One region of the Rhodobacter sp. P1_C2 genome, then DNA from elsewhere that is predicted to be linked to it. Evidence: riboswitches for the same ligand, from Rfam matches in the RefSeq annotation. Region 1 holds a riboswitch; the other holds the start of a gene.
The links. A riboswitch is a leader RNA that binds a small molecule or an ion and turns the genes downstream of it on or off. The one in region 1 is predicted to bind thiamine pyrophosphate.
Positions count from the first base shown of each region.

Region 2: another riboswitch for thiamine pyrophosphate. It lies ahead of thiC (phosphomethylpyrimidine synthase ThiC); the one in region 1 lies ahead of thiB (thiamine ABC transporter substrate binding subunit).

Region 1 is NZ_JBFUAG010000001.1:325,040-331,023, forward strand. It holds gene AC1DZT_RS01555 (thiamine ABC transporter ATP-binding protein) at 1-133, opposite strand, end outside; gene AC1DZT_RS01560 (thiamine/thiamine pyrophosphate ABC transporter permease ThiP) at 120-1,652, opposite strand; gene thiB (thiamine ABC transporter substrate binding subunit) at 1,628-2,614, opposite strand; TPP riboswitch at 2,652-2,750, opposite strand; gene AC1DZT_RS01570 (hypothetical protein) at 2,948-3,541, shown strand; gene aroC (chorismate synthase) at 3,625-4,725, shown strand; gene AC1DZT_RS01580 (SRPBCC family protein) at 4,678-5,142, opposite strand; gene AC1DZT_RS01585 (helix-turn-helix transcriptional regulator) at 5,206-5,907, opposite strand; gene AC1DZT_RS01590 (glutathione S-transferase family protein) at 5,979-5,984, shown strand, end outside.
Region 2 is NZ_JBFUAG010000001.1:84,390-90,373, forward strand. It holds gene AC1DZT_RS00435 (FAD-dependent oxidoreductase) at 1-326, opposite strand, end outside; gene thiC (phosphomethylpyrimidine synthase ThiC) at 323-2,134, opposite strand; TPP riboswitch at 2,257-2,377, opposite strand; gene AC1DZT_RS00445 (sugar-binding transcriptional regulator) at 2,444-3,436, opposite strand; gene AC1DZT_RS00450 (iron-containing alcohol dehydrogenase) at 3,611-4,954, shown strand; gene AC1DZT_RS00455 (HAD-IIB family hydrolase) at 4,954-5,763, shown strand; gene glpD (glycerol-3-phosphate dehydrogenase) at 5,763-5,984, shown strand, end outside.

The sequences.
Region 1 (5,984 bases):
GCCCCATCAGCAGCGTCGATTTCCCCGCCCCCGAGGCGCCGAGCAGGGCCAGCCTTTTGCCGGCCTGCAGGCTCCAGTCGGCGGAGAGGTGAAAGCTGCCCTGGGTCAGGGTCAGATGGTCAAGCTGCAGCACGGCGGCCTCCGAGGTCACACAGGGCGAAAAGGCCGAAGCTGAGGGCGACGAGGAGGAGCGCCGCGCCCGAGGCCTCCGCCATCCGGTAGGCCCCGGCGAGGCGCTGAACGACGAGGGGCAGCGTGGCCTGCCCCTCGCCGGCAAAGAGCGCGATCACGCCGAGATCGCCCATCGCCAGCGCCGCCGCCAGCCCGCTGCCAAGGCCAAGGGGGCGGGCCAGACGCGGCAGCACCAGCCAGCGCAGCGCCGCCCAGCCGCGCAGGCCCATCGCCTCCGCCAGGCGGCTGTAATCGGCCTGCAGCACCCGCACCTCGGGCAACAGCAGGCGGTAAAGGAAGGGCAGCGCCATCAGGGCATTGCTCAGGATGGTGACCGGCAGGGCCAGATCCTCGGGGCGGAAGAAGGGGCGGATCACCAGGAAAAGCCCGGTGCCAAGGACAAGGCCAGAGGCCGCCATCGGCAGCATCGCCGCCATCTCGATCCACCGCGCGCCTTGGGCATGGCGCGCCACCGCCAGCGTCAGGGTCAGCGCCGCGGTGGTGCAGAGCGTCGCCGAAGCCAGCGCCATCAGGATCGAGCGCAGCGCCGCCTGCCAGACCAGCGGGCCCAGATGCGCCAGCGCCGGCACCCCCTCCACCACGATCGCGGCGAGGGGGAGGACCAGCAGAAGGGCTGCAAAAGCGATGGCGAAACAATCGCTTGCCCGGCCCTTTGGCGCGCGGATCACAAGGGGGCGGTCCTGCCCGGCCCCGAGCGCCAGGGGCAAGGTGAAGCGCGCGGCCAGAAGTACGGCCCCGGCGCAGAGCGCGAATTGCACCGCCGCGAGCAAGGCTGCCTTGCCGGGGTCGAAGTCAAAGCGGAGGGCCTGGTAGATTGCAAGCTCCAGCGTCGTGGCCTTCGGGCCGCCGCCAAGCGTCAGCGCCACGACGAAAGAGGTGAGGCAGACCAGAAAGATCGCCAAAGCCGCGCCCGGCAGGACGGCGCGCAGCATGGGAAGCTCGATGTGGCGGAAGGGGGAGGGGAGGCCCAGGGTTTCGGCCAGGCGAAACCGCTCGGCCGGGATCGACTGCCAGCCGTTCAGCAGCATCCGTGTGGCGATCGGCAGGTTGAAGAAGACATGGGCCAGAACCACGCCTTTGAGGCCATAGATCGACAGGACCGGCAGGCCCAATGCCTGCAGAAGCTGGTTCAAGACGCCGCTGCGGCCATAGATGCTGAGGAGGCCCAGAACCGCCACCACCACGGGCAGCAGGAAGGGCGCGCCCATCAGCAGGATCAGAAGCTTGCGGCCCGGGAACCTGCGCCGCATCAGGGCGCGGGCGACGGGCACGGCGAGGAGGCAGGAAAACAGTGTGGAAAGAACGGCTTGCAGCAATGTGAAGCGGATCGCGGACCAATCGGCGGGCCGCAGGCTGGCGCCGGTGGACTGGCTTGCCAGCGCCAGTGCCGTTCCCAGCACCAGCGTGGCAATCAGGCCCGACAGCGCCGCTGCGCTTATTTGGACAGGGCGGTCTGCCATTCCTCCACCGCCGCCTGCCGCAGGCCTTCCGCCTCGGCCGGGGAAAAGAGCAGCGATTTCGCGGGCTTGATCAGCGTCTCATAGCCTGCGGGCAGGCCCGCGGCGGGGGTCTTGGCCGGGTACATCCAGTTGGTGGTGGGGATCACGGCCTGCGCCTCGTCGGCGGCGAGATAGGCGAGGAACTTGTCCGCCAGATCCTGCTGCTTGGAGGAGGCGAGTTTGCCGGCCACTTCGACCTGCATGTAATGGCCCTCGTCAAAGGCAGCGGCGGCCTTGCTGGCGTCCTTCTCGGCGATCAGGTGATAGGCGGGGGAGGTGGTGTAGGACAGGACCATGTCGGCCTCGCCCTTCAGGAACAGGCCGTAAGCCTCGTCCCAGCCGGGGGTGACGGTGACGATATTGTCGGCCAGATCCTTCCAGACTTGCGCCGCCTGATCGCCGTAAGCCGCCTTGACCCACATCACCAGACCGAGGCCGGGGGTGGAAGAGCGCGGGTCCTCGATCACGATCTTGAGGTTCGACGCGGCGAGATCCTTCAAGGATTTCGGCGGGTTGGCGACTTTGGTCTTGTCATAGACAAAGGCGAACCAGCCCCAGTCGAAGGGCTCGAAATTGGCGTCGGCATAGGGCACCGGCAGGTCATTCGGGGCCTGAGCGGCCAAGGGCGCGAAGAGGCCGGTGGCGCGGGCGGATTCGGTCAGGGTGGTGTCGAGGCCGAGGACGATGTCGGCCTCGGACTTGGCGCCCTCCATCTTCAGCCGCGACAGGACGGCGGCGCCGTCGCCGGCGGTGGTGTAATGGACGGTGCAGCCGCAGGTCGCCTCGAACCCCTTGGCGATGGCGGGGCCGGGGCCCCAGTCGGCGGCGAAGCTGTCATAGGTCAGGACGTTCAGAACGGGCGTGTCGGCCATGGCCATATGGCCAAGGGACAGGAACGCCAGTGCAAGATGGAAGCTTTTCATGGTCTCTCCATTTGCGACGGGCGGGAATGGAGCGGGCGAGCATCGCCGTTACCTTCCCTCCGCCGGTATGATCCGGGTCAGGTTCAACGGGTCCGCAAACTGCATCTCAGGCCAGAGGCCACCCCGAGGTATGCGTGAAAATAGGGCATCGGCGGGCAAGCGCAAGGACAAATGCCAAGGGCTTGAGAACGCAGAGTTAAGCTGCCAGAACCCCGGGCTGGACCGGGTCTTGCCCGCGTCTTCTTTCCGTCTTCCTTCCGTCTCTACGCGCGGTGGGGTCGGCGGATGTTAACCTTGTTTTGCGAATCGGGTCGGAGGTCGGAGAAAATGAACATGGTCCTGCGTATGGCGGCGTTTTGCCTGATGATCGGAACCGCTGCCGGGGCGGCGCAGGCGGAATGTGTGAACCTCCTGAGCTTCGCCAAGGGTGTCACGGTCAAGCTGACCGATGGCTCGGTCTGGACGGTGCGGCGCCAGGCGCATGAGGTGATAAGGCTGGAGCAGACCAATGCTGGCGGCAATTATGCCCGCTATGTCGAGGCGACCTATGGCATCTATCAGACCGAAAGCACGCGCAACGGCTCTGCGACGGTGTCGGAATATACCTATATCCGCCGGGTGCCCGAGCCGAAGCCGGCGATGGACTGGACCTCAGCCGTAAGGGCCACGACGACGAAGATCGGCGACAACAAGGCCGATGCCTGGCGCGAGAAGGTGCATGTGACGGCGGGCACTGTGGCCACGGTGAAGATCGGGTCCTGCCGCTATGCGGCGATGGGGCTGGATGTCGGGCATATCGGCGGGCCCTATCCGACGGTGCAGCATTTCACCTATTTCCCCGACCTGCGCTTTGGCATCCAGACAAGGATCACCTATCCGACCGATACGGTGAAGAAGGCGGCGATCGTCTCGATGAAGGCCGACTGAGCCCGGGCCCCGAATTTTCGACGAAAATTCTGTTGCAGCCGTCCGGATTGTCTTAAGGGGGTGCGGCAGACAGGAGATCGCCGATGAGCCTCAACACCTTTGGTCATGTGTTTCGTTTCACCACCTGGGGGGAAAGCCACGGCCCGGCCATCGGGGCCACGGTGGATGGCTGCCCGCCCGGCATCAGCTTGAGCGAGGCCGATCTGCAGCCCTGGCTGGATGCCAGGAAGCCCGGCACCTCGAAGTTCACCACCCAGCGCAAGGAGGATGACGCGGTGCGCATCCTGTCGGGCGTCTTCGAGGGGCGCACGACCGGCACGCCGATCCAGCTGATGATCGAGAACACCGACCAGCGGTCGAAGGATTACGGCGATATCGCGCAGAGCTTCCGGCCCGGTCATGCCGACATCACCTATCACCAGAAATATGGCCTCAGGGATTATCGCGGCGGCGGCCGGTCCTCGGCACGCGAGACGGCGAGCCGGGTGGCGGCGGGCGGTGTCGCGCGGGCGGTGCTGAAGGCGCTGGTGCCGGGGCTGAAGATCACCGGCTACATGGTGCAGATGGGGGTCAAGGGGATCGACCGGAGCCGGTTTGACGCGGGTCAGATCGGGCAGAACCCGTTCTGGTGCCCCGATCCGGGTGCCGTGGACGACTGGGCGGAGTATCTCGATGGGCTGCGGCTGTCGCACAACTCGGTCGGGGCGGTGATCGAGGTCGTGGCGGAGGGGGTTCCGGCGGGCCTCGGCGCGCCCTTGTATGGCAAGCTCGACAGCGACCTCGCCTCGGCGATGATGTCGATCAACGCGGTCAAGGCGGTGGAGATCGGCGATGGCATGGCGGCGGCCAGCCTGACCGGGGTGGAGAATGCCGACGAGATCCGGATGGGCAATGACGGGCCGGTGTTCCTGTCGAACCATGCGGGCGGCATCCTCGGCGGGATCAGCTCGGGTCAGCCGGTGGTCTGCCGCTTTGCGGTCAAGCCGACCTCCAGCATCCTGACGCCGCGGCGGACGATCAACCAGCGCGGTGAAGAGGTGGAGCTCATCACCAAGGGGCGGCATGACCCCTGCGTCGGCATCCGCGCCGTGCCGGTGGGCGAGGCGATGATGGCGCTGGTTCTGGCCGACCACCTGCTATTGGACCGCGCCCAGACGGGCGGGCTGCGCGGTCTGATCGGCTAAGGGCGAAGGACCCCGCAGGCTGGCCAGGCGCTCCATCTCTTCCGCAAGGGCGCTGCGGCCCTGAGCCATGGCCCAGCGGTGGCTGGCGCCTGCCACAAGCGACAGGCGGGCGGGATGCCAGGCATATTCGACCTCGACCACGGAGCCGGCCTGACGCAGGCGCCATATGCCGCGGCCGTGCAGGTCGCCGGTCGCCTCAACCTCCCAGCGGTAGGGCAGGCGGGCCTCGGTGATACGGGCGGTCCAGCGCAGGGGTAGGACCCCGCGCGAGCGCATGACGAACTCCCCCGCGCCCAGAACCTCGGCCGATCTGTGCGCCGAACCCCACCAGCGCGGCCAGTCCTGCATCCGGGTCAGCAGTTCGACCGCATCGGACAGGCTGCCCTTCACGCGCCAATCGGTGATGATGCTGGTCATGGACGGTGATCCTTTGCTGCGCCATGGGTGATACGTTTGTGGCGCAGCGAAGTTTCAACCGGGTTAACCGGGGGTGGGCCTGCGGCCGGATTTCAGCTCGGCCAGAAAGTCGCGCAAGAGGGCGACGCGGCGCGGGCGGAAGGAGGTGTCGGTCGGGCGGACCTCGCTCATCGAGGCCAGATGAAAGCGGCGGAAGCCCTGGCGCAGGGTGCACCAGGCCAGAAGCATCAGGGTGCGGTCCATGAAGACCACCGACAGCGGCCAGATCCGGCGCTGGGATTGCTGGCCGTCGCGGTCGGTGTAGGTGAGGTCGAGGGCGCGCTCCTCCCAGCAGGCCTCGCGGATCAGGGCGAGGTGGGGTGGCGCCGGCGGGCGGCTGTCGAAGCGGCGGATCTGCAGGACGGCGTGGCTGGCCTGACGCTGGACGCGTTCGGGCAGGGTGGCGATGATCTTGGCCTGGGCCGCCTCTGCCGCCTTGGCGAGTGCGGGGTCGCCGGCATGGCGCACCTCGGCCAGGCCGAGGACAAGCGCCTCCACCTCCAGCCTTGTGAACATCTGCGGCGGCAGGGCGGGGTCCTCGGTCAGGGTATAGCCAAGGCCCGGCGCGCCGTCGATCAGGGCGCCGCCGGCGCGCAGCGTCTCGATATCGCGGTAAAGCGTGCGGGCGGAGACCTCGGTCTCCTCCGCCAGGCGGGCGGCGGTCACCGGCTGCGGCAGGCTGCGCAGGGCGGTCAGGAGGCGGAACATCCGGTCGGGGCGGGGCATGGCATGCTGACAGGTTCTGGCAGGAGAGCTGGAGCATAAAGGCGGCAGAGAAAAGCGCAAAGGAGATAAAGATGCTG
Region 2 (5,984 bases), 240 kb from region 1:
TCGGGGGTGACGGGTTCATGGCCCTTTGTGGCGCGGGCGAAGCGGTCCAGCTCGCCCTGATCGCGCGGGCTGGCCAGAACCAACGTGCCGCGCTGCACCACGCCGGGGACATGGGCCTGCCACCAGGCCAAGGCCGCCTGCCCGCGGGCCACGATGACCGGCGGCGCGCTTTCCCCCTCGCAGAAGGGGGCGAGCATGCCCCCGGCCAGATGGCTGGCCGGGGCGGGCGCGTCGGGCGGGGCGATGACCTCCACGGCAAGGCCCCGGTCGGCCAGGGCGGTGGCGGCGCAAAGCCCCGCCACGCCTTGCCCCAGAACCGAGATCATTCGGCCGGTTCCTCCACGCTCGCGGTGGGCAGGTACAATGCACCGCCCTCGCGGAACTTTTCCGCCATCCGCGCCATGCCGTCCTGCTTTTCCGCCTCGGCCCGGATGTCATGGCTGATCTTCATCGAGCAGAACTTCGGCCCGCACATCGAACAGAAATGCGCGACCTTGTGCGCCTCTTTCGGCATGGTCTCGTCATGCATGGCGCGGGCGGTGTCGGGGTCGAGGCCGAGGTTGAACTGATCCTCCCAGCGGAACTCGAACCGGGCCCGGGACAGCGCATCGTCGCGGGCTTGCGCGCCGGGGTGGCCCTTGGCCAGATCGGCGGCATGGGCGGCCAGCTTGTAGGTGATGACCCCGGTTTTCACATCGTTGCGGTCGGGCAGGCCAAGGTGTTCCTTGGGCGTGACATAGCAAAGCATCGCCGTGCCGAACCAGCCGATCATCGCGGCGCCAATCGCGCTCGTGATATGGTCATAGCCGGGCGCAATGTCGGTCGTCAGCGGCCCGAGCGTGTAGAAGGGCGCCTCGTGGCAATGCTTCAGCTGCTTGTCCATATTGGCCTTGATCTTGTGCATCGGCACATGGCCCGGCCCTTCGATCATCACCTGGCAATCTTTGGCCCAAGCGATCTTGGTCAGCTCACCCAGCGTCTCCAGCTCGGCAAACTGCGCCTGGTCGTTCGCATCGGCGATCGAACCGGGGCGCAGGCCATCGCCGAGCGAGAAGCTGACGTCATAGGCGCGCATGATGTCGCAGATCTCGTCAAAGCGTTCATAGAGAAAGCTTTCGCGGTGGTGATGCAGGCACCACTTCGCCATGATCGAGCCGCCACGGCTGACGATCCCCGTCACCCGCCGTGCCGTCATCGGGATCATGTGCAGGCGCACCCCGGCGTGGATGGTGAAATAATCCACCCCCTGTTCGGCCTGTTCGATCAGCGTGTCGCGGTAGATTTCCCAGGTCAGATCCTCGGCCACGCCACCGACCTTTTCCAGCGCCTGATAGAGCGGCACCGTGCCGATCGGCACCGGGGCGTTGCGGATGATCCAGTCGCGGATGTTGTGGATGTTGCGCCCGGTGGACAGGTCCATCACCGTGTCGGCGCCCCAGCGGATCGCCCAGACCATCTTTTCCACCTCCTCCTCCATCGAGGAGGTGACGGCGGAATTGCCGATGTTGGCGTTGATCTTCACCAGGAAATTGCGGCCGATGACCATCGGCTCCAGCTCGCGGTGGTTGATGTTGGCGGGGATGATGGCGCGGCCTTCGGCCACTTCGCGGCGGACGAATTCGGGGGTGACGAGGTCGGGCAGTTCGGCACCGAAGGCCTCGCCGTCGCGGGCATAGGCGGCGGAGCGGCCCTCGTTCTCGCGGATCGCCACGAATTCCATTTCCGGCGTGATGATCCCGGCGCGGGCATAGGCGAGTTGCGTCACGGCGCGACCTTCGGTGGCGCGCAGGGGTTCGCGCTGGTGCGGGAAGGCGGGGGTCAGCCTGGCGCCATCCACAAAGCCATTGTCGGCGGGCTGGACGGCGCGGGCCGGATAGGCCGCCACATCGCCGCGCCGCTGCAGCCAAAGGCCGCGGACGTCCGCCAGGCCCTTGGCGATCTCCACCGCAACGGCGGCATCGGTGTAAGGGCCTGAACTGTCATAGACATTCAGGGGCGCCTCCCCCGTCACGGCAATCTGGCGCAGCGGCACGCGGATGTCGTGCAACGTGCCTGCGATATGGATCTTGGACGAGGCGGGCAGGGCGCCGGTCGTGATCTGATGGGCTTCGGTCTGGGAAATGGTCTTGTTCATCTGGTCTCCTCTCGCGAAAAGACCCAAGTGAAACGAAGGCAGAAAGGGGCCATCAGGCCCGGCACGCGACTGCGCAAAGGGCCCAAGTGGCCCGAAAGGACCACCCCGTATGCGATAGGGGAGGGTTTGCCCTTCGGTCTTCCTACGCCAGTGTCAACTGGGTCAGGTTCAAAGGGTCGCTGCACCGGGGTTGCCCCCCATCAGCCTCTCAGTCCCTTGGGTGGGACTCCCCCGACGTGAGGCAAGGATATCCAAGCGCGCTGTGCCGTCAACAGGCAAGTTTGTGCGGCGGGCGGGGGCGGCTTTTGGTCAGGAAATCTTGGCCAGAAGCGCGCGGGCAGTTTCCTCGTCGGTCACCAGGACCGTCGCCAGGCGGGCGCGAATCATGCCGGCGATGGCATCGACCTTGCCCAGGCCGCCACCGACGCAGATCCGCTGCGGCACCCGCATCATCGTTTCGGCCGACATGGTGATGTGGCGGCTGTCGAATTCGGAGGTCACCAGCTGCCCCGAGATGTCGAAGAAATGCCCCGAGGCGAAGCCGACCGCCCCGAGATCGCGGTAGACCGCCAGCTGTTCGGGGGTCATGAAGCCGCCGGTCACCAGAAGCGTCTCGCCGGTCAGCTGCGTCACGCCGAACAGGATCGTCGTGCAATGGCCAAGAAGGTCGAAATGCTCGCGGATGGCGGGCTCGGCCATCAGGATATCCTTGACCGCGGGGCTGGAAACCACCCCCGGCGCATGCAGGTTGACGCAGCGCGCATTGAGCTTTTCGGCGATGTTCGAGGTGCAGAAGACCGGCGAAAAATCCATCGTCGCGGCCGAGCTTCCGGTCAGCTGCGCCACCGTGACATGCGGGCGGTGGAGCGGCGACAGCGCCTCGGACAGGGCGAGAACGGTGCGACCCCAGGCGACGCCGATGATCTCGTCCTCCTTGATCCGGCTTTCCAGCAGCCGGGCCCCCAGATGGCCGATCTGCTGCGACAGAGGTTGGGATGAGGCCCCGGTTGGCAGGAGGAAACACTCCTCCAGCCCGATCTTGTCGCGCAGTTCCAAGGCCAGATTGGCCCGCCCGATGCGCGAGGGGTCGATGGTGATCGTCACCACGCCCTCATCCCGCGCCTTCTGTAACAGGTTGAAAACAGAGGCGCGCGAGATGCCGAGCTGTTCGGCGATCTGCTCCTGCTTCAGGCCTTCCTCGTAATAAAGCCAGGCCGCCCACAGCACCTGATCGGTGCCGAATTGCATCGGCGGCACGCGGCGGGCGCTGGCTGATTTCGGCTCGGTCAGGGCAGTGGGCATCGCGGCTTTGGTCCTTGGCTCAGGGTGGTTCTGTCATCGCAGGAAACCGCGGACAAATCCAGCCGTTCTGCCGTTTGGCAAATTTCAACATAACATGAAAAACGCCATTGACATACGACAAGGTATGGTGAATTTTGCCATACATCGAGAGTCGAGATGCTTTGGGAGGAGCGCATGGACCACGAGGCAAGGGCGCAGAGCGCCGCTTCCAAAGGCAACTGGACCGCTCTGATCGATGAGGTCACCTCGGGCGCCTGGATCGACCCGGACACCGGAAAACCCGCCGATGTGCCCTTCAAGACCATCGTGATCCGCGACACGCTGGCCGGGGATGCGGCCGATCTTCTGGCGCGCACCATGCCCGCCGAAAGCTATGGCGTGGTCTGCGACGAGAACACGGTGGAGGTGATGGGCGCCGCGATTGCCGCGAAGATCGGCCCGAAGGCGCGGCTGATCGTGCTCGATCACCCGCATGCCGATGTGCAGACCGTGCGCGACCTGCAGGACCGCACCAGGGGGGTCGAGGCGCTGGTCGCGGTCGGCTCCGGCACGCTGAACGACCTGTGCAAATTCGCGACCTTCGGCGACGGGCGGTCCTATTCGGTCTTTGGCACCGCGCCGTCGATGAACGGCTATACCTCGTCCACCGCCTCGATCACGCTGGATTCGGGGTTGAAATCCACCCAGAACGCCCATGCCGCCAAGGGCGTCTTCATCGACGTGGCCGAGACCGCCCGCGCCCCGCAATACCTGATCGCGGCGGGCTTTGGCGACAGCCTGTGCCGGCCCACGGCGCAGGTCGACTGGTATTTCTCGCACCGGATGCTGGGCACCTATTACGCGACCGCGCCCTACGTCCTGCAAAACGCCGACGAGGCCGAGATGCTGGCCCGCTCGGCTGGCCTCGGCCGGAAGGATCACGCGGCGGTGGGCTATCTGCACCGCATCCTGACCCTCGGCGGCCTCGGCATCGCCGTGACGCGGATGAGCCATCCCGGCTCGATGGGCGAACACCAGATCTCGCACTGGATCGACAGTTTTGCCGACGCGCGCCACCCGGGCACCGTGCATGGCCAGCAGGTCGGCGTCGCCTCGGTCACCATGGCGCGGCTGCAAGAGCGGATCCTGGCGATGGAAGAGGCGCCCCGCGTCGGCCCGACCTGGTTCGACGAAGCCGCGATCCGCGCCCGTTACCCTGCGGCGGCGGTGGAGGCTTGCCTTAAAGCCAGCCGCGCCAAGGTGATGGATCAGGCGGCGGCCAACCATTTCAACGCCAGCCTTGCGGTCATCTGGCCGGACCTGCGCCGGACCTTGCAGGCGATGATGATCCCCTCGGCCGAGCTTGCCCGGCACTTGCGCGCCGCAGGTGGCGGGGCCAGCCCCGAGGAGATCTGCCTGGACCCCGCGCTTTACGCCGATGCGCTGCGCTACAGCCGCGAGATGCGCGACCGTTATTCCTTCCTCGATCTGGCGGCAGACATGGGGATTCTGGAAGATTTCATCGAGGAAACCCTGTGATGCGCCCCCTGTCCGAGCTTTCGCGCGACGCCCTGTCCCGCTGTATCGCCGTCTTCACCGACATCGACGACACGCTGACCACCGATGGCCAGCTTCCCGCCGAAGCCTATGCCGCGCTGGAGAGGCTCTCGCGGGCCGGTCTGCCCGTGGTGCCGATCACCGGGCGTCCGGCGGGCTGGTGCGATATGATCGCCCGCTTCTGGCCGGTGGCCGGGATCGTGGGGGAAAACGGCGCCTTCTACTTTTCCTACGACCGCGAAGCCCGCAAGATGCGGCAGAAGTTCTTCGCCTCGGATGCCGAACGTCGCAGCAACCGCCAGAAGCTGGAGGGGTTGCGGACCCAGATCCTCGCGGATGTGCCAGGGGCGGGGATCGCCTCGGACCAGCTCTACCGCGAGGCGGATCTGGCGATCGACATCTGCGAGGATGTGGACCCGCTGTCGCCCGAAGATGTGGCCAGGGTCCTGGCGCATTTCGAAAAGGCGGGGGCGGTGGCGAAACTGTCGTCGATCCATGTCAACGGCTGGTTCGGCGCCTATGACAAACTGTCGATGACGCGGATCTTTGCCCGGGACGTGCTGGCGCTGGACATCGACGCCGACCGCGACCGGATCATCTTTGTCGGCGACAGCCCGAATGACGGGCCGATGTTCGGCTTCTTCCCCAATTCCTGCGGTGTTGCCAACGTGCGCGAGTTCGAGGGCAGCGGCTGCGTCCTGCCCGCCTTTGTCGCCAGCCAGAAGGGCGGCGCGGGCTTTGTCGAGATCGCCGAGCGCATCCTTTCCAGCCTTCATGCGGAGGCGCGGTGATGGGCGAGCAGGTCTTCGATCTGGCGATCATCGGCGGCGGCATCAACGGTTGCGGCATCGCGCGGGACGCGGTGGGGCGCGGGCTGAAGGTGTACCTCTGCGAGCAGGGCGATCTGGGCGGCGCGACCTCCTCCGCCTCGACCAAGCTTCTGCATGGCGGCTTGCGCTATCTGGAGCATTACGAGTTTCGCCTGGTCCGCGAGGCGCTGATCGAGCGTGAG